One region of the Siphonobacter sp. SORGH_AS_0500 genome, then DNA from elsewhere that is predicted to be linked to it. Evidence: riboswitches for the same ligand, from Rfam matches in the RefSeq annotation. Region 1 holds a riboswitch; each other region holds the start of a gene.
What was found. Region 1 has a riboswitch for S-adenosylmethionine ahead of QE357_RS22120 (cysteine desulfurase family protein). Riboswitches for the same ligand answer to the same signal wherever they lie in the genome.
Positions count from the first base shown of each region.

Region 2: it holds a riboswitch for S-adenosylmethionine, as region 1 does, so the genes downstream of both, metK (methionine adenosyltransferase) here and QE357_RS22120 (cysteine desulfurase family protein) in region 1, are expected to answer to the same signal.
Region 3: it holds a riboswitch for S-adenosylmethionine, as region 1 does, so the genes downstream of both, QE357_RS23725 (peroxiredoxin) here and QE357_RS22120 (cysteine desulfurase family protein) in region 1, are expected to answer to the same signal.

Region 1 is NZ_JAVIYT010000006.1:121,255-127,941, reverse strand. Features, by position in the region: gene QE357_RS22140 (ATP-binding protein) at 1-1,035, shown strand, start outside; gene QE357_RS22135 (VOC family protein) at 1,097-1,480, opposite strand; gene QE357_RS22130 (hypothetical protein) at 1,616-1,762, opposite strand; gene QE357_RS22125 (SGNH/GDSL hydrolase family protein) at 1,769-2,881, opposite strand; SAM riboswitch class I at 3,118-3,219, shown strand; gene QE357_RS22120 (cysteine desulfurase family protein) at 3,407-4,552, shown strand; gene QE357_RS22115 (NAD(P)H-dependent oxidoreductase) at 4,951-5,556, opposite strand; gene QE357_RS22110 (helix-turn-helix domain-containing protein) at 5,669-6,028, shown strand; gene QE357_RS22105 (RagB/SusD family nutrient uptake outer membrane protein) at 6,197-6,687, opposite strand, start outside.
Region 2 is NZ_JAVIYT010000001.1:2,184,592-2,191,278, forward strand. Features, by position in the region: gene QE357_RS09175 (DUF2339 domain-containing protein) at 1-1,926, opposite strand, end outside; gene QE357_RS09180 (hypothetical protein) at 2,090-2,854, opposite strand; gene metK (methionine adenosyltransferase) at 3,075-4,331, opposite strand; SAM-I-IV-variant riboswitch at 4,421-4,524, opposite strand; gene QE357_RS09190 (lycopene cyclase family protein) at 4,566-5,924, opposite strand; gene lipA (lipoyl synthase) at 6,058-6,687, opposite strand, start outside.
Region 3 is NZ_JAVIYT010000008.1:86,176-92,862, reverse strand. Features, by position in the region: gene QE357_RS23730 (YceI family protein) at 1-483, opposite strand, end outside; gene QE357_RS23725 (peroxiredoxin) at 608-1,897, opposite strand; SAM riboswitch class I at 2,093-2,193, opposite strand; gene QE357_RS23720 (RagB/SusD family nutrient uptake outer membrane protein) at 2,401-3,876, opposite strand; gene QE357_RS23715 (TonB-dependent receptor) at 3,889-6,687, opposite strand, start outside.

The sequences.
Region 1 (6,687 bases):
CTAAAAGGGCAGGATTTTGTGGAACGCTGTCGGAAAGTTTATCAAACCGGCGAACCCGATCAGGCCTATGCTCTGGAAATTCCTTTATTAAAAAATGGAATGCTTGAGGTTCGTTATTTCAACCTTCTGTTGTCGCCTTATTATGAAGGTAATAGACAAACGGGTGTGCTGGAAGTTTGTACGGAAGTAACGGATATTATATTGATTAACCGGGCTTTACAGGCCAGCGAAGCCCGCTATCGTGACTTATCGAACGAGCTCGACGAGCAGGTACAGCAACGAACGAAAGAATTGCAGGAATCCGTGTATGATTTACAACGGTCGAACGAACAATTACAGCAATTTGCCTACATCGCTTCGCACGACTTACAGGAACCCCTTCGTAAAATACAGTCGTTCAGTACCTTATTAAAATTACAGCATAGTGAAGATTTAGGCGACAGCATCATCTACCTGGATCGAATGCAAACCGCAGCGGGGCGTATGTCCACGCTGATCCGGGATTTATTGAGTTTCTCGCAAATCACGACCCAGCAGATTTCAGCCCATCCGGTACCTTTGAATGAGGTTCTGCAAACGGTTATCAATGATCTCGAAGTTACCATTCAGGAAGCCTCTGCCCAGATACACGTTTCGAGTCTTCCAACCGTTATGGGGGATGCTTCCCAACTGCATCAGCTTTTTCAGAACCTGTTATCTAACGGCATAAAATTCCGTAAGGACGACGTTTATCCGCAGATCCATGTTCATTCAAAGGTAATTGACCATACCGAGCTACCGACTCTTATTAAACCGACCAAACATACCTCTCATTATTACTGCATCGACGTTACCGATAACGGAATAGGTTTCGATGAGAAATACTTGAAGCGAATTTTCCAGGTTTTCCAACGTTTACACGGCAAGACTGAGTTCGCGGGTACTGGAGTGGGCTTAGCCATTTGCGAAAAAGTAGCCGCCAACCACGGCGGTGCTATTACTGCCAAAAGTCAATTAGAGCAGGGTTCTACGTTTCGCGTGTTCTTACCCAAGTAATAAGTTTTCAATAAAAAACCCGGTTCAGCGTAAGACCTGAACCGGGTTTTTTATTGAAAATCTATTCAACTGCATGATGAGTGACAACATCAATTCCAATTCCATTGGGATCCGTAAAGGCAAAGTGACGGTCACCCCAGGGTTCGTCTCGCAACTCAATAACAATCGGGATCTTCAGATCTTTGATTTTCTCGTATGCTTCGTCTACGTTAGGCACTTCCAGTGTTAGGAAAACACCTTTACCGTCAAATTCAGGATGAAATAAAGGATGTTGCGAAGGATGCTCCGGTAGCATAAAGCTGATTTCGGCTTTGCGGTCAGGCGTATGCATAAGCACGAAAAAATCGTTTTCGAACGTAATCCCAAACTGAAAAACTTCCTGATAAAAACGTTTCGTCTCGGCTAAGCGGGAAGTAATAATTCCGGCGTTCATTTTGATAGACATATCCATTTGCGTTTTAGTGAGAATGGATCCAAAGGTCTACCCCATCCATGACAGCCTTATGTCAGCAGGAATGACTTCCTTGTGAATTTATTTGAATACTTCTCTCGCGTTTCGCTTATGGAACGGTTATTTCCATTACGGCACTATTTCACCCACCAGTAATAACTTCCCTGCATAACAGGCATTTTCCTGAAAGCGTGACGGATCATTCATAACCTGGTTTCGGGTCTTAAGAATGGCGGCTTTATCCACTTTTTCGTCCGAAACTTTAAATCGAATCACATGCGTCTAATTCGGCGATGTAGGGACAACGAAGAAATTCGAGCGATAATCTGTACAATAAGCATCGAACCGGGAAATGGTTTGTTTGAAGTCCTGATCCACTTCCATACTATACTGACCCGTTCCCGGACCCATCACATCATACAACCCGCAAGCCAGACCTTTCATTTTTACTTCCAGATAATCACCCGGCGTGCTGGATTTTATTAAGCTCGAAAACCGCTGCTGCAAAGCCAAAGCCACGGAATCCGTATCGGGAGTAATTGTCGTCCAGTTCCCCTGTTTTTTCAATTCGTCCACTGCGATCATACGGGCCGCTTCCCAGTTATCATTCACGTAAGGTTTAGCTAAAGCCCGCTTTTGTGGCGTTACTTTCAGGTCCGCCATTTGCTTCAAAGCTTTTGCCAGGGCTTCCGTATATAACCGATGCCCTGTTTCGGGATAAGGATGCACGTTATCGGCTGAAAACACAATTTTGTCCGGTGCATCTTCGGGTTTGCCTTTGAAAATCAGCTTACCTTGCTGGGCCAAAGCTGCCACCTCCAGCCCCAGACAAACGCTGGGAATTCCATAATATTCCGCAATTTGTTCCATGGCTAAAGCCGAAGCTGGCAGTTTTCCCTGCTGGTAAGTTGGGGCCAGATCTGCCGTTAAGGTGTATACGAAACAGAGATCGGTATGAGGATTTTGCCGCCAGGTTTTTCGAACGATTCCTTCCATGGCTTTGTAAATCTGCTCTGGCTTTTTACCGTTATCGTTTACAGCAAATTCTACGAAAACCAAATCAGGATTCTGATCGAGCACCTGAGTTTGCACCCGAAAAACACCTAAATCCGAGCCCGTTCCTCCAACTCCCGCATTAATCTGCCGAAAGGGAACCTGCGGATAGGTTTTCTGTAACCAACTCAGTGACTGCTCCCGCCAGCCTTTTCCGGCTTCAGTAATGCTACCACCTAGGTATCCTACCATGATCGGCTTTCCAGCTTTTATTTTTTCAAAAAAGAAAGGTAACCCTTCCCTGGCACGAAGTAGCGTGGCATTTTCCAATGCACTTTTTTGGGAGAATACCAAGGTCGGAAAACAGAAGAAAAGCGTAATGATTCTCAGCAATGACTTCATAGGTAACTAGTTTTTTCGGTTGCCTAAACCTACGTAATGAATCATAGCAATGACTATTTTACTAATGGTAAGTTGATTTTAGAAAAATAATTTTTAGTAATCATCTATTTTACAGAGCAATAGCACAACAAGAAGTGTTAACAGTATTATTAATCTACCATTTCTATAGATTTTATTTGTTTTATTAAATTCCCCTACTTTACTTTGCATTGTCTTCAATTACCATTGGTAGTTGGGGCTTATACAGAAAGGAGGAGAGACAGGCTCGACGAATCCTTAGCAACTTTCCGACGCGGAATCAGTGCTAACCTGCCTAACATTTTTAGGAACTATAAACCCCATATGCCATGTCATTCCTCCCCAATCTAAGGAACCGATCGGCCTGCTCATTACTGATGAGTTAAGGCTTTCTCTCGTTTGTCACGAGACTCAGTTTCATTTCATTACCAAGCGTCGCTCAGGTTTATTTGATACCTGTGCTCCTTATGTGTCCATTCATTCACCCTTCATCAGCTCTTTTATACCATGAGTATTTATTTAGATAACTCCGCGACTACCGCTTTGTCTCCTGCTGTTCTGGAAGCCATCATACCCTATTTTACGCAACATTTTGGCAACGCCTCTTCGAATCACTGGGCGGGCCGGGAAGCGAAAAAAGTAATTCAATCGAGTCGTCGGCAAATTGCTGATTTACTGAACATTACTCCCGAAGAAATTATCTTTACTTCTGGCGGTACCGAAGCTGACAATTTTGCTTTAAAAAGTAGCATTCAGCACTTTAACATCCGCCACGTCCTTACTTCGAAGATTGAACATAAAGCCGTGCTTTTGCCGCTGAAACAGTTGGAACAGGCGGGGCTCATTCAAGTTCATTACGTCCAGTTAGACGAGCAGGGTCGGGTATCCATTCCTGATTTAACCCAGTGGCTGGAGAAGCATCCCAACGGACTCGTCAGCCTCATGCACGCCAATAACGAACTAGGTACGCTTTTGGATTTGGAAGAAGTGCATTCGTTAACTCAACACTACGGAGCTTATTTCCATACGGATACCGTTCAAAGCATCGGTAAAGTGCCCGTAAACCTGCATGCGGTTGATTTTGCGACGGCTTCGGCTCATAAATTTCGTGGTCCTAAAGGCGTAGGATTTTTGTTTGCCCGTCAGGGACACCGATTGCCCGCCTTTATCAGCGGCGGCGGACAGGAAGGGGGGCAACGCGGAGGAACCGAAAATATTCCCGGCATTGTGGGATTAACTAAGGCTCTGGAGCTGGCGATAACCCATCAAACGCAGAACATCGCCCATCTGAATTCATTGAAACAACAGTTCATCGACGAAATCCAACGGCAAATCCCCGGGGTTTTGTTTAATGGTCGATGTCAAAGCCTCGAGGAAAGTTTACCCGGATTAATTAACGTCGCCTTCCCTATTCTCGACGGCCCCTGCTCATTGGTAGAAGCCCTGGATGCTCGCGGCATTGCCGTCTCCGGTGGTAGTGCCTGTTCCAATCTCGCCGGAGGCTCACACGTACTACAGGAAATTCCCACCAGTTTTGGGAAAGAAAACGTTCGTTTCTCCTTCGGAGCGGATAATACGTTTGAAGAAATCAACGAAGTCTTGTCTATCCTTAGTGAATTGTATCAGACTGAGGAAGTTAGTCTGGCTTCGTAAAGCATTCCCAGTTTGAAAACATCTTCGAAGAAAAGCTGCCAACTCTTATGCTGGCAGCTTTTCTTTTTTAACAAATGCTCCAAACATCTGTCATTCAGAATGTCCCCGGATTTCATCCGGGGACACTTAAATGACTTCTAACTACTTTATCATCAGCGTCTGTCATCTAGAGCGAAGCAAAGGATCTTCCTTTTCTCCCGAGTATTTTGTCGTCAGTAAAACAGTCTGGTTATCATCGTGCTGAGGCACATTCTAAGCTATCGTTCTAAAGAATAAGCAAACCCCCCGCCCATTTCTTGGCGGGGGACAAAGAAACTAACTCAACTTCCTAAATTACAAACTTATATACTCAAGCAAGTTCTTGATCCATTCGAAAAAGCAGCGACGGAAACTACCCATCAATGGATAGTAATGCTTTTAATACCCTCTTCCAAAGCAACTTCTTTTCCGACAATGGCCTGCCCTTCTGCTCGAAAAACGCCCATCACTTCAATGCCAATTGACGTTAAAAAGAAACGCACGTACGTATCAATGAAATCATACGGCTTGAGTTCTCCTTTGGAATAAACACCTCCCGAGGTGATGGCCAGATAAGCCTTTTTGTTTTTCAGAAGTCCTTCGGGAAGTAAACCATTACCCGTGTAGTGGAACGTGATTCCGGCTCTGGTTATGTGATCAAAATAGGCCTTTAATGTAGACGTGATGTTGAAATTATACATGGGAGCTTCCATAATAATGATGTCACTTTCCATTAATTCCGCAACGGCATCATCCGAATACTTGATGCTTTGCTCCTGCTCCGGTGAGAGATTTTCTTTAGGCGTAAAAAAGGCATTAATATGCGATTCATCCAGATGAGGAGCGGGTTCTTTATATAAATCGCGAACCTTTACCTGATTGATTGGATATTTTTCCTGAACCTCTTTCAAAATAGCAGCTCCCAGTTTTCGACTGACTGAGGCTTCATCCTGAGGACTGGAAATAATATGCAGTATATTTTTCATTTGCTTCGAATTATATGATGATCGCAAATGTATTTATATTAACTACGCAAAAACTAGTACTAAACAAAACCTTAGCAGTAAGGTTTATATTACTATACTATCTGAAAAGAAGATGAACGATCCCCTAATATTTTACTCCGAAACGCAGTGTGCCCAGAATTTAGCGGCCGTAGAAGATGCTATTTATGTATTAGGTGGCAAGTGGAAACTCCGCATCATTATCGCTTTAGTAAGCGGATACACCCGATTCAATGAATTACAACGAACCATCAAGGGCATTTCGGCTACGGTCCTTTCCAGTGAATTGAAGGCTCTGGAACAAAATGGATTAGTAAAACGAGTCGTGCATGCAGAAAACATACCGGTCATTGTTGAATACCAACCCACCGAATACGCCGAGACGCTGAAAGAGCTTGTAAACGTGCTGGGAGAATGGGGGAAGAACCATCGCCAAAAAATCACGCAATTGTAGAGGAAGCAGAACGATTTAAACCTTGAGAGTTCCTTCACTAGTGGATCAATTCACTTAGCCCCCCATCCATGCATAGCTCGTGGGATGTTTTGGAAGAAAAACTTAGAATAAGAAAAAACACCCGCTGAGTGATCAGCGGGTGTTTTTTCTATTATTAAATCTTAAAAATTAATTATACCCTGGATTTTGGTACATTTTCTCAGGATTCAACTTGTTTTCGTCGAAAGGAATAGGGTAATATATATCCTTTGTTCCGAAGTTGGAAAGCTTGGCAATACCAAAATCAGCCTGCGACTTGCTTTTCATGTAACTAACCAGTTCCTGAGCAGTAAAGGTGCGAAGCAGATCAAACCAGCGTTGGTGTTCAAAGGCTAATTCTACCCGACGTTCGTGTAAAATGGCCAATTTCAATGTCGGATATTTTGACTTATACGTCGCATCGTTCTGCATGTTCTGATACGTCGGACGGCCCGCCCGTTCCCGCACCATGTTCAGGTACTGAATCGCGGTAGCCTCATCACCCAGGTATTGATGCACTTCCGCCAGCATTAGAATTACATCGGCGTAACGTAGTAAAATCCAGTCGTTACCACCGTATCCCAACGTACTTGCCGCCGAACTGGCATCGCGATACTTGGTGATGAACCAGTCTTTGACCG
Region 2 (6,687 bases), on a different contig from region 1:
CTGTGTCGCCATGAGCCGTTGCTCAGTGGCTTCGGCGGGACTATTCAGGATGAAAAGCGTTACCAATTCCTGACTTAATACCCAGAGAATAACGCCGTGAATGGCGTATAAAAATAGATTTCGGGTTTGTTTCCAGTTACTAGAATCATCAGGAATCATCCGGTATAGACCATAGGTAATGCCTGCAATGCCAAGATAAAGAAGGTAACGGGCGTTAATCCAGGCCGTTGGGGTTTTGATGGTAAGCAGGGTAACGGCCTGAACGGGATTCTGGAAAAAGATATAAATAAAAATCAGCACACTGAGTACCAGACTCGCTACTTGCCAGAAATACAATCGTCGCGGAGCAATGATTACTAGGGTAGCTCCGATGTATAGGCTGGTATAAATGCTGAAAACGAGATTTTGAACGGCTTGCGGAAATCTAAGATTGCCCTGAGCTGCAAAGTAACGATCCCATTCCATTGAAATCACGTAATAACCCATTACAAACAGTAACAAGCCAAGTAATTTTCTTGAAAAACCAACTTGTTGAGCCTTGATCGACTGGATTAACATAAAGATAACCGCCGCAAGGAATAAGGCATTCGTAAGAAAAGTAAGATTCCAGTAAGGCAGATAATCTAATGAAGGGTTGGGAATAGAGTATCCGTGAATGAGTAGGGCACAGGCTGTCAGATTAATCAAAGCCGTCCCGAAGTGAGTCAGAATTTTCGACGAACGTTGAATGCCCAGCGTGTATAAGGTAGCGGCTCCACCTGCCCAAACCAACGTAATCCAATCGCCTTCCAATTGGATAGGAACCATTAGAATAAGGAATACAAGGGCCATAGACAGCGAAGCATCCGCTAACGAGGTCAGATTTCTCTGCCGTAAAAACCAGGCGATTCCCCCGTGAAATAGGCTGTTGGCAAACGTATAGGCAGTGATAGAAAGGGTTGAATAATGCTGCTCTTTCAGAATGAAATACGTGGGAATGTAAAAAAATAGAGCGTTTAATACAATCTGTAAAATCGTGCGATGATGAGCGTAGGCTTTCTGGAATAAAGGGTAAACCAGTTGATTGGCATACATCTGCAGAAAGAAAATGGTGCCGAATACCAGACTAATCCAGACGTAGCCTGGACGGTCGAAGCCATTGATGATGAAGGCTATAAATATCAGCCAGGTAACGAAAAAAGCGGAGGTGTTCATTAACTGCCAGTCGCGTTGGTAGGCCAGACTCAGCACGCCAGCGTTCAGAATAGTCATGTATACAAAAAGTCCCCAGGGGGCCCCATTGCCACCCACCAGAAAAGGAACCGCATAAGCCCCGACCAGACCGAATAAGCCAATCCATTGCACTTCATAACGCGTAGCCTGCCAGACCGTAAAGAGCGTAACGAGTACCATCAGTGCAAAAGATAGCGGCGAAGGTAAGAACTGATAAAAGTAATAAGCCGCGTACGTAGTGAGATATACGGTAGCCACGCCTCCGCTGAGTAGTACAGCACTGTAGGTCAGGTATTTAGGCTTTAGCCATAGGGCCAGCGTAACAAGAGCAGAGCCGATGCTCCAACCCAGAGCCAGTCGCCCCCAGGGGCCAATAAGGTCATTGTCGAAAGCGTATTTAACGAAAATCGCAATCCCGATCACTAGGACGGCAATCCCAACTTTGCTTAATAAATTCCCTCCGATGTATTCTTCCGTTGGCGTTTTGGCGTACGTAGGAGCAGGTTTTGTTATTACGGGTGGAGAAACCGCAGAAACTGGAGCTGAGGGAGGAGCAATGGGGGTTTGTGTAACGGTTTTAACAGGAGTAGTGTCGGGGCGTAGTGAACTTAACTCCCGTTGAATCTGAATAAGATTTTTCTGAGCACTGGAAAGCTGCTCCGCCAGTCGCTGGACTTCGGCTTCTAATGCATCGATCCGATTACGTTCATTCATAGGTAATAGATAGAGTAGGTTGGAAGGTAATGAGCTTAGTTTTCTGTTTTTGATTAACCACAGCGTTACTCAGAGTTTTGCACAGAGTACCTCAGCATAAAACTTTGTGAACCTTGGTGTCTTCGAGCCTTTGTGGCAAAAAATTGAAAACAGAAAACTAAACTTATTGGATTACAAAGTTAATTCGGTCGATTCCGGTGTTTTTGTTTACCTGGTCGTAGGCGTAAATCTGTATTTCGTACATGCCTTTATCTTTAACGGAAAGCATTCCTTCAAAAATATTATCCTGCGAAGCAAAGCTCAACGGAATTTCTCCAAACTTCATGCCATCTTTTTTGACGAGAGCTTTTACTTCGATGTTATCAGATTTCCAGAACCCGTTTTTATTAATCACACAACCGCACATCATAACCAGATTAATCCGAATTTTTACCTGATTATCCTTTAGTGTGGTTTGGGTAATCACCTGATGAGATTGAGGTTCTAAAATGTCCACCATTAATCCGGGAATTTGTAGAATAATCCCGTCGCCATCGATGGGTTTTCCCGGGATGAGCCAGAGCTGGGTAGAAGCTTTTACGGCTGAACTTTTACGATTAACGGGAGCGATGGCTTCGACGGTAACGAAGGTAGGAGCATCCAGTTTTAAGTCTGCTTCAAATCGGGCTGTCTGTTCGTCGGTAAGGCGATTGTGGCGTTTGTAGGGCTGGTTCATAAGTAAATCCGTGTTGCCAGAATTTCCGCTGGTCAGACCTTTCGCCAGAATTTCACCCGTCAACTCATTACGAATAATGACATAAGCCCCACCAATGCCGGTGCCAATAAATTTGGCATCTTTGGCCTGGGCCCGAACGATAACTTTGGTGGTTTGTGCAAAAGTAAAAGTGGAAGTTAGGAGTACTAAAGTAGTGGTTAGGATTTTCAGCATATCAGATTTGACCAAGAGAAGAAAGAATAGGAATCTAAGATAGGTAAAAAACCTAGAGACGCGATTCATCGCTTCTGGGTAAGAGGCAGTTTTGGGTTACCCCTACGTTACTTTCATTTCCCGGCCAGACGCGATGAAGTCGCGTCTCTACAGGGTAGAAAACCAAAGGCCCGGATTGTTTATACAATCCGGGCCTTTTAAAGAGATATAATTCAAGGAATTACAGACCAAATTTGGCTTTTACCTGATCCACGTAATCCAGTTTTTCCCAGGTAAATAATTCTACTTCCTGCTCGATTACTTTTCCGTCGGGAGATTTGAATGTTTTTGTTACCACTTTCGATTCGCGACCCATGTGACCATAGGCAGCCGTTTCGGAATAAATTGGGTTACGAAGTTTCAGACGCTGCTCAATGAAGTAAGGACGCATGTCGAAGATCTCGCCTACTTTCAAGGCAATTTCTCCGTCCGTTAATCCCACCTTCGAAGTTCCATACGTGTTGATATACAGACCGCAAGGCTCTGCTACGCCAATGGCGTAAGAAACCTGAACCAATACTTCATCCGCCAGCCCAGCAGCAACCAGGTTTTTCGCAATGTGCCGCGTAGCATAAGCTGCCGAACGGTCTACTTTCGAAGGATCTTTACCCGAGAACGCACCCCCACCGTGGGCACCTTTTCCGCCGTATGTATCAACAATGATCTTACGACCCGTCAGACCCGTATCGCCGTGAGGACCACCAATCACGAATTTACCCGTAGGGTTGATGTGATAGGTAATTTCTCCTTCGAATAACTGGCTTAACTCAGGTTTCAGAGCAGCTTTCACGCGGGGAATAACGATGTTAATGATGTCTTCGCGGATTTTAGTGAGCATCGTTTCGTCATCACCGAAATCATCATGTTGCGTCGAAACAACGATGGTATCAATTCGCTGAGGCGTGTTGTCATCACTATATTCAATCGTTACCTGAGACTTCGCATCGGGGCGTAAGTAAGGCATCAGCGACAGCTCATTATTACGAATGTCGCTCATTTCCTTCAGGATTTTGTGAGCTAAATCCAGAGCTAAAGGCATGTAGTTGTCCGTTTCGCGGGTAGCGTAACCGAACATCATACCCTGGTCACCCGCACCCTGTTCTTCAGGATTTGAGCGATCCACGCCCTGGTTAATATCCGCTGACTGGTCGTGAATAGCAGAAAGAACACCGCAGGAATTGGCTTCAAACATGTATTCAGACTTCGTATATCCAATTTTACGGATTACTTCACGAGCAATGCTCTGAACGTCGAGATAGGTAGTTGATTTAACTTCACCGGCCAAAACAACCTGTCCGGTAGTTACCAGGGTTTCGCAGGCAACTTTAGATTGAGGGTCGAAGGCTAAGAAATGATCAATGAGGGCATCTGAAATTTGATCGGCTACTTTATCAGGATGTCCTTCAGATACAGACTCAGAAGTGAATAGATAAGGCATGTGCTGTTAATTAATTGATTGGGAGTACGAATCGATAAATATGTAATGTTTCGTAAACCTTGGCCAAAGGAAGGAATTGAACGTTTTGAATTTTTCTAAAAAGCTGATTTTCAAGAAAAAAGCCCGTATCGTTAAACCACCGTAGCGTTCTAAACTCGGTTGGTGCCCTAACTGGAGCCTCTGGATACTTTTGCAAAATTGTACATTCCGTGGAAATTCACCAAACAAGATGGCTTAACCTTGTCGGAATTCCTGAATATTTCGTTTAAAAATGTCAATGGCGGCTTTTGTAAAGGGAAGGATGGGTACGGAAACAATGACTTTTAAGTCTTCTACCAGACTGCTTTCTTCATCCAGAAACCGGAAAATGCGGGGAGCCGGATTTTTTTGGAACAACCCCGTAAATATAGCAGCCGTAGATACCCGCTTTTTTAAAAAGACATTTAGAAAAACCTGATCGTAAAAGTAATTCAGAGCAGGGATTGCTTTGTGGGTTACGGGCGAAACGTCGAAAGATCGTTCCAGGTTATGAACCAATTGTTGTAAACGCTTTTGCGTGCGGGTAAAGGTATAACCCGTGCTGGCCCGCGTATAACCGCCCGCAGTACCCACGCGAATCACGCGTGGAGCTGCCTGTTCCTGAGCAGGCTCGTCGCTCATGGGAATAATCCCAAATTCTTCTTCCAGAATTTCATAGTGCTGAATGGAAGTGAATTCCTGAATGTAACTTTTTAAACCTTTATCGTACTCTTTTTTTGAAAGCAGGGCTGGGGTAAAGAGCGTGAATTCAATGAGAGCTTCCGTTTCAGAAAAAGGCATTACGTAGATGAATCGACATTCGTTCTGCTGGTCGATTCGGAAATCCATCATAATCGGTACCTGCGGGTCAAAGGCAGGTTGATTGGTGCGAATGACCCAGCCTTTGAAGTGCTGTAACAGGTTTTGGTAGACAAAGCCACTCGCTGGCAAGGGTTTCATGGCTTGCAAAACGTGCGTACTATCGAAACACCAGCTTGCCCGGTATTCGCCTGCTTCGGTTTGAACAATGGCTTCCTGGTTATCAGACAGAATAGACTGAATGGGGCTGTATAAGAATTCAATGGCAGGGTTTGTCGCCAGTTCGTGATGAATAAACTGGTAGAAATCAATTCCGCGAAGTAACTTATACTGATGCTTGCCTAAGGTCAACTTTCGGGAAAATCCATTAGATCCATGAAACCAGATGGAATTCCATTTTCGGTAGAGGATGGACTCGAATGCACTTTCTCCTTCCTGCCAAAAGGCCCAGGTGCGGTCATTCCGGGTTTTCTTTTCACGATCAATAATCAAAATTTTCTTATCGCGTAAAGCACTACGATTGAGGTAATAGGCCAGACTTAGTCCAGCCATACCTCCTCCTGTTATGATGATGTCGTACTTCAAGCAATCGGGAATCTCGTGAATGAAAATAGAACCTGGAAAATTCGATTTTGTTTGAATGCAGAGAGGCGACTTTATCGCGTCTGGGTAGAGGCAATTTTTGTTACTCCCGCTATGGCTGGTGTCTTCACCCGCCATTAATAAAGCATAATGGTTGGTGAGGACACCAACCATAGCGGAGGGCAAGAGGCAGTTTCTTAGCTCTGCCTGATTTCCATCTCCCGACTAGACGCGATGAAGTCGGCTCTCTACAAAAAAGGCCTCGCTACTCCTAGGTAACGAGGCCTTTGACTCAAATCAATATAAATTATACGTTTACGTGACGTTCGGCATGGTAGCTGGAGCGTACCAGCGGGCCCGATTCAACGTATTTAATCCCTCTTTTTTCGCCCTCTTCCTTATACATCGCGAAGGTGTCGGGGTGAATCCATTCAATAACTTCGTGGTGCATTTTTGTAGGCTGAAGGTATTGGCCCAGCGTCAGAACGTCCAGTCCATGAGCGACCAGATCATCCATAGCTTTGAATACTTCGTCCTGCGTTTCGCCCAAACCTAGCATAATGCCCGTTTTGGTACGTTTGCCAAAGTCTTTCGTCCGTTTGATTTGCTCCAGACTCCGCGAATATTTCGCCTGAGGACGTACGGGGCGATACAGACGTTCTACCGTCTCCATATTATGGGAGACCACTTCCTGTCCGGCAGCAATCATACGCTCCAGAGCAGCCCAGTTTCCTTTCGTATCAGGAATCAGCGTTTCAATCGTTGTGCTGGGGCTTAATTCTTTCGTCAGGCGAACCGTCTGATACCAGATTTCAGCTCCCCGGTCTTTCAATTCATCCCGGTTTACAGAAGTCAGAACGGCATGCTTCACACCCATGATCTTAATGGCTTCGGCTACGCGACGGGGTTCGTCCGCATCATATTCGTTGGGACGTCC
Region 3 (6,687 bases), on a different contig from region 1:
TTTGGTACGATCTACCGGAATTTTAGCTGATGCCGTTAACTGGTTTTTATCAGCCTTTACCGTGGCGGGAAAGCTTACTTCCTGCGTAATGCCCTTGATGGTTAACTTCCCTTTGACCTGCACCTGACCCGCTGCCTGTGGGGTTACCGACGTAATCACAAAGGTTGATTTAGGGTGTTTGTCAACCGCGAAGAAATCATCCCCTTTGAGGTGATTGACTAGCTTCTGGTTGTATTCCTGATCTTTTAAATCTGTAACCGTCAGCGTGCGAAGATCGCTTTCAAACGAACCGCCTTTCAACTTACCATTATCAGCAATTAGGGTGCCGCTGGTAAGGGTAACGTTGCCATAGTGTTCACCGGTCACTTTTTTACCTTTCCATACGATAGTGCTTTTCTGGGTATCTACTTTGTAAGTAACCGTAGCCTGAGGCTTTGTAAATGCGAATGACGCAAGGGCGAGGAGAGCGAGTACTTTTTTCATGACAAGTTTTGTTTAGGTTTTTGTAAATGTAGCTGATTAGTAGCGAATTATGGTTTTTTAAGGAGTATCGGGTAAACTACCCGATACTCGAATACATGGCAAATCAACTTTGACGATCGAACGATTATCGTGCGGCCACATCGCTGCTGGCCGGAGCTTCTTCAGCAATGTATTTGTCCAGGTCTTTATTCCACTTCTTCACGTAGTTTTTGTAGTATTTCCCCGTTACTTCCCCGGTATAACCCGTGTGGATTTGCTTCACGGTTCCATCCCGACCAATGATGATCGTTGTTGGGAACGCCATCATTTTATTGAGGGCCGCGAATTTCTCGGAAGCCAGTTTTTTATCCGCAATACCACCGAAGAGAATGTCGTATTCAATACCGTATTTCTCTTTCAGTTTACCTAGTGTGTACTTGGCGTATTCCAGATCATCTTTCTGTTCAAAACCAACCGCGATGGCTTCTACGCCGCGATGTTTATTGGCCTTGTACCAGGGGGAAAGAAAAGCCGTCTGATCTGTGCAATTGGGGCACCAGGTCCCAATGATTTCCACGATAACTACTTTGCCTTTGTATTTGGCATCGCTCAGTTTTACGGTTTTTCCATTCAGATCGGGGAAAGTGAAATCCAGTTTATTCTGACCTTCCTTCAGTTGAGTCAGAGCATAGGGATCCGGAAGTTCTGCCTTTTTGTTTTTCGTCCACTCCAGCTTTTGAGTGACGTATAATCCACGATCAATTTCGGCGGATAAGGTTTTGTCCTCGTTGATTTTTCCTTTGATCAATACGGGATTAGGCCCGGTGAAGCCCGAAAGAACAAATTCATTTCCCTGAACAGTCCCCTCCAGTTCACGGGAATCACCCACGACCGTCATGATCACGCCCGTCAGTTTATTCCCCTTTTGTTCGAGTAAAGCGACCTGATTCGCAACCGGTTCTTTACTAATGAGTTTGATTTCCCATTTACCGCTCAGGTTAGCCGCTGGGGCAATGTCTTTACCGGGTTCAACGAATCGGTAAGACTTACCGTATTCCGCCGTAAAAGGCAGCGAGTTACCCCGGAAGCTGGGCACCAGACTGCGGTATTCACCCGTGAGGTGGCCGTCGGGGTGAACCTTAGCTACCAGTGCGGCATCGTACGTATTCATTTTAATAAATAAAGAATCAGAAGCCGTTTGTTTGACGTGGAAGTGATCCTGACGGGTGCCATTGATGAGGGTGAAAGTAGCGTCTTCGGCTTTATTACCCTTTACTTCAAAATTAAAGGGAACCTTCTGTTCGTTAATGGTGAAAACGCCCCGCCAAACGCCTTCTTTCGGGAATTGAGTTTGCTGAGCCTGCGAAGAAAAACCACTGAGTACGGACAAGGTAAGGGCCGTGCCTTTCAGGAATGAAATGGCTTTCATTTTCATAAATAGATGTGTTAGAAATAGTTAGGAAATGCACTCGCGTTGAAACGTGTGCAGAGAAAGAAAGCATAAACACCAGTGCAGGCAGGCAGATGCAAATGACTTTCGTGATTAGTTGAGGTTGGACGGATCTCAGCAGCAGCAGGTGCAGCAGCGAGCATTGCAGGCGAATAGCTTAGCGTTCATGGTTGGTTGTTGGGTTTATAGTTCCTAATTCAATAGGCAGGTTAGCACTGATTCCGTTCAGGAAAGTTGCTAAGGATTCAAAGAGCCTGTCTCTCCACCTTTCTTTATAAGCCGCAACTACTTTTGCAGGGAAGTAATTGAAGACTCTGCAAAGATATATACGTGAAAATACATTATCCAAATAAATCTATAGATTTTATAGACTAATAACGTTTATTTTTTTAGCCAAACCTATTAATCATTTGTCAATCAGTAGATTGAGAATTGAAGTTAGATTAGGCAGCAGGCATCTAGCTTGAACAAATGCCTGCTGCCTGTGATTAATTACGGGTCATTAGCTTATTAGCGGTTAACTCACTGGCTGGAATGAGCCATACATATGTAGGATCGCTCGGTACGATGGCCGGTACAGTGCCTTTTGCTGGAAACGTTAGATTCTGCCGGTAAATGTCAATAGAGCGTAAGCCTTCGCCTAAAAACTCAATGCGGCGTTCTTTTAGAATCGTTTCCAGCAAAGCACTGGCATTAGGAAAGCTGGCGGTAGTCCACTGCGTAGAAGCATCCGACCTTGATCGCACGGCACTCAGCAACTGAACGGCTCGGGCATCTACTGAATTGGTCGAGCGGGTTCGTGCCTCAGCAAGGTTCAATAGCACTTCCGCGTAGCGAATAATCGGAGCTTTGTCGGTATAAGGCGACGGACTCGAGTATTTCGATAACCACTGCTGCCCGCCCGAAGTAACCACAAACTGGCGGCGGGCATCGGTCGATTTCCAGGTGCTTTCGCCCAGAATTCCTGCCGGGTTCAGGTAATACTCCCTGTTACCTGTCGGCAGGTAGTAAAAGCCAAATTGATTCTGCGTTCCTGGGTTGTCCTGATTGGTGAAAACGAGCGAGAAGATGCTTTCCGTTGTGGTTTGCGGTACGGCAAAGACCGAAGCAATATTGGCTTGCAAGGCATGCTTTACGCCCGTGGTGGCCGTAAAGGGAGCAGAAGCGGAGACAATCTTGTCGGCTTCCCGGATTACGTCATCCCATTTAGATTGAGCCAGATAAACTTTCGTTTTAAACGCAATTGCCGAATTCCGATGCGGATGCGAGACATTGGTCAATTCATCGGTATAATTTAACGGAAGGTTCTGCTCGGCGAAATTCAAATCCTCAATAATCTGAGCGTAAACTTCGGCCACCGTACTCCGGGCCAGATCGTTATTCGCTGCATTGGTTTCAGCCTGAAGCCGAAGCGGCAAGCCCGGACTGGAACCATTAGAAGTTGCCCCATACGACCGGGCATAAAACTGCAGTACGTAGAAATAAGCCACCGCTCTCACGAACCGAGCTTCGGCTTTGTATTTTAGCACTTGCTGGTCATAGTTGGCTGGAAACGTAGGAGGTACGAATTTGCTGGCGTTATCATCCAGACCTTTTAGAAATACGTTAACTTTATTAATAGAAGCATAAGCCGCGTCCCAGATGCCACCCGTCTGCGATTCGTTTTGTGTAAAGCTCCACACGTTAAAACCAGTACCCTGGTTGGCCTTGACATTCAGGAATTCTTCTCCCTGAATATCGCTATAAATGTGATAACGCCCTCCTAGAAAGGCTCCTGATTTAATGGACGAAGAACTGAATAACCCGTTCACCTGCTGGGCAATGCGGGCAGGTGTATCGAAAACGACAATGTCGGTGAAAAACGTAGTGGGTGTGGGTTCTAGTTTGTCTTCGTTGCAGGAAGAAAGTGCAAGTACGATTCCAAGGCCTAGTACGCGGGACGTATGTTTGAGTAAGTGATTCATAATCAGGAAGGGTTAAAAGCCAATAGTAATACCGAGGGATACTGTACGGGTTTGTCCCAATGCATTCCGGTCCACGCCGGGACCCGTATTGCTGTTTCCATTCACCGTAGATTCGGGATCATAACCGCTGTACTTCGTAAAAACCAGAGCATTCTGCACCTGAGCGTACACGCGGGCACTCGATACATGAAGGCGGTTCAGAACATTTGGATTGATTTTGTACCCCAACGAAACATTCCGCAGACGAGCAAAATCGCCTTTTTCAATATTTTCGGAAATGGAGATAGCCGCTCCGCCGTTGGAAATGTTATCTCCGTAAACCGCCCGTGGTAATTTCCCATCTTTATTATTCGGTGTCCAGCGGTCGAGGAGATCCGTGCTGTTGTTGTAGCCGCGTTGATCACGAGTTCCAGGTTTGGTGCCGTTCAGAACCTTATTACCTCCCGAGAATTGCAGGAATAAACCCAGATCGAAGTTTTTGTAGGTAAACGTGTTATCAAATCCGCCGTACCATTTTGGCAAAGCCGGGCCTTGATTTCTACCGTCGGCCAGCGTCGTTGCAGCAGATACGGACGTGCCTTCCAGCGTCGTCCATCGTTGGGATGCGGAGGCCGAATGATCGTATTGAACCACGGTTCCGTCGGCTTTCTGGAATAAACGGCGACCATTTTCAGGATTAACCCCCAGCGTAGTAACGGCCCAGAGACTGGAAACCGATTTTCCAATTTCAATTACGTTTTCACCGTTGATTATCCGCTGGTTATCTCCATTCAGGCTAATGACCTTATTTTTCAGCGTCGTTACATTCGCATTGATTTTCCAGCTGAACTCATCCGTACGAACGGCATGGGCCTGTACGCTGAACTCCAGCCCGGTATTTTGCATCGATCCAATATTGAGTAACAGAGAATTGGAGGGAATCCCTTTGGAAGATGCCTGCGGAACATTGAGAATCAGGCCATCCACATCGTTTTGGTAATAGGCGATTTCTCCGGTAATGCGATCATTGAGTAAGCCAAAAGCAAATCCAAAATCAGTTTTCTTGCTGGTTTCCCAGGACAGACTTCGGTTTCCCGCCTGATCGTAATAAAGCGTAGGGGAATCGCCCTGTAAACCAGCCGCGTAGGATTGCAGCGAAGCATAGTCATTAATGCCCTGATTATTCCCAACCAGACCGTAGCTACCCCGGAATTTCAGGTAACTTACGATTCGACTGATGGCTGAATTCGCCCAGAAAGTTTCATCTGAGATGGAGTACCCCAGCGAAGCACCGTAGAAGTTACCAAACTTTTTACCACTCGCAAAAGCTGAATAGCCGTCCCGACGGAAGTTAAGAGTAGCGAAATATTTTTTACCGAAATCATAATTCAAACGTCCGAAATAGGATAACAGGAAGTTTTCCGTTTGAGCCATGCTCACCGGAACTGTATTTACGAAGTTCCCCTTGACACTCCTGAAAAGTGGATCGGACTGGTTCGTTCGGTTTAAACCCCAACGGTCCACTGTAGAAAGTTGCTGTTCATTGCCGATTAACAAAGAAATATTATGCTTTCCAGCCAATGAAAAATCGTATTGAGCCGTATTCTGCCAGTTCCAACGGTAGTTATTGCGATAACGGCTGGTCGCACTGCCACCCACAAATACGCCGGGAGGAGTAAGCGGACTTTCATACGATTCATCGACTACACTCAACCGATCAATCCCATATTGAGTACGGATGTTCAGCCCTTTGATGATTTCCCAATTGGCGTATAAACTTCCTTGCGTGGCGGCACCCGACGAACGATAGCGATCATTATCCATCACCGCCGCCAGATTGGCCCAGATGGACGGAATACGGTTATTCATCTGACCGATCAAACCACCAGAACCGATATTATACGAGCCATCGCTATTGTATGGACTCAGGTTAGGGTCAGGGCTTAAGGCTAAACGCGGACCGTTGGTGTAGGAATAGACTTCCCCACTTACTGAACCTGAATTGACGGAAAGGGTGCTGGTGTTACTGATAGCAAAATTAGCTCCAATCGTAAAGGTTTTGAAAAGCTTATGGTCGATTTTAACACGAGCATTTTTACGATCAAATTCGTTATGCTTCACAATCCCCGCCTGATCGGTATATCCCAGTGAAACGTAATAATTAGTCCGCTCCGAACCGCCTGAAAAACTCAAAGCGTGCGACTGCGAAAAGCCATTATTCTGGTAAAATAGTTTCTTATAGTCGGTATCAATTAAGTTGCCGTTGGCGTCATAATTTAAAGCGTAACCGGGCGTTTGTCCGGCATTGGCAAGGGCTTCATTTTTCAGGGTAACAAAATCTTCCGCCCCCAGCATTTGGATTTTGTTAAGTCGGTAGGGATTCGACCAGCTTACCCAGGAATCCAGACTTACTTTTACATTACCCTTTTTGCCCTGTTTAGTGGTAATCAGAATGACCCCGGCACTGGCCCGTGAACCGTAAATAGCAGTGGCCGAAGCATCTTTTAATACCTCAACGCTCTCAATATCAGCCGGATTAATATTAGATAATGGGTTATTAGAAGCTGAATTGGTAGAGATATTATCCGTATACGTAGGTACGCCATCTACCACAACCAGCGGGAAGGAACTCAGGTTAATTGAGTTAATCCCGCGAATACGAATGACGGGTGTAGCGTTCAGAGCTCCGCCGGGGGTTGAAATGTTAACTCCAGCGGCTCTTCCCTGTAGGGCCTGATCAAAACTTTGCACGGGAGCAGCGGCAAGGTCTTTACCCGAAACCGTTGCGATCGAGCCCGTTAAATCCCGTTTCTGCTGGGTACCATACCCCAC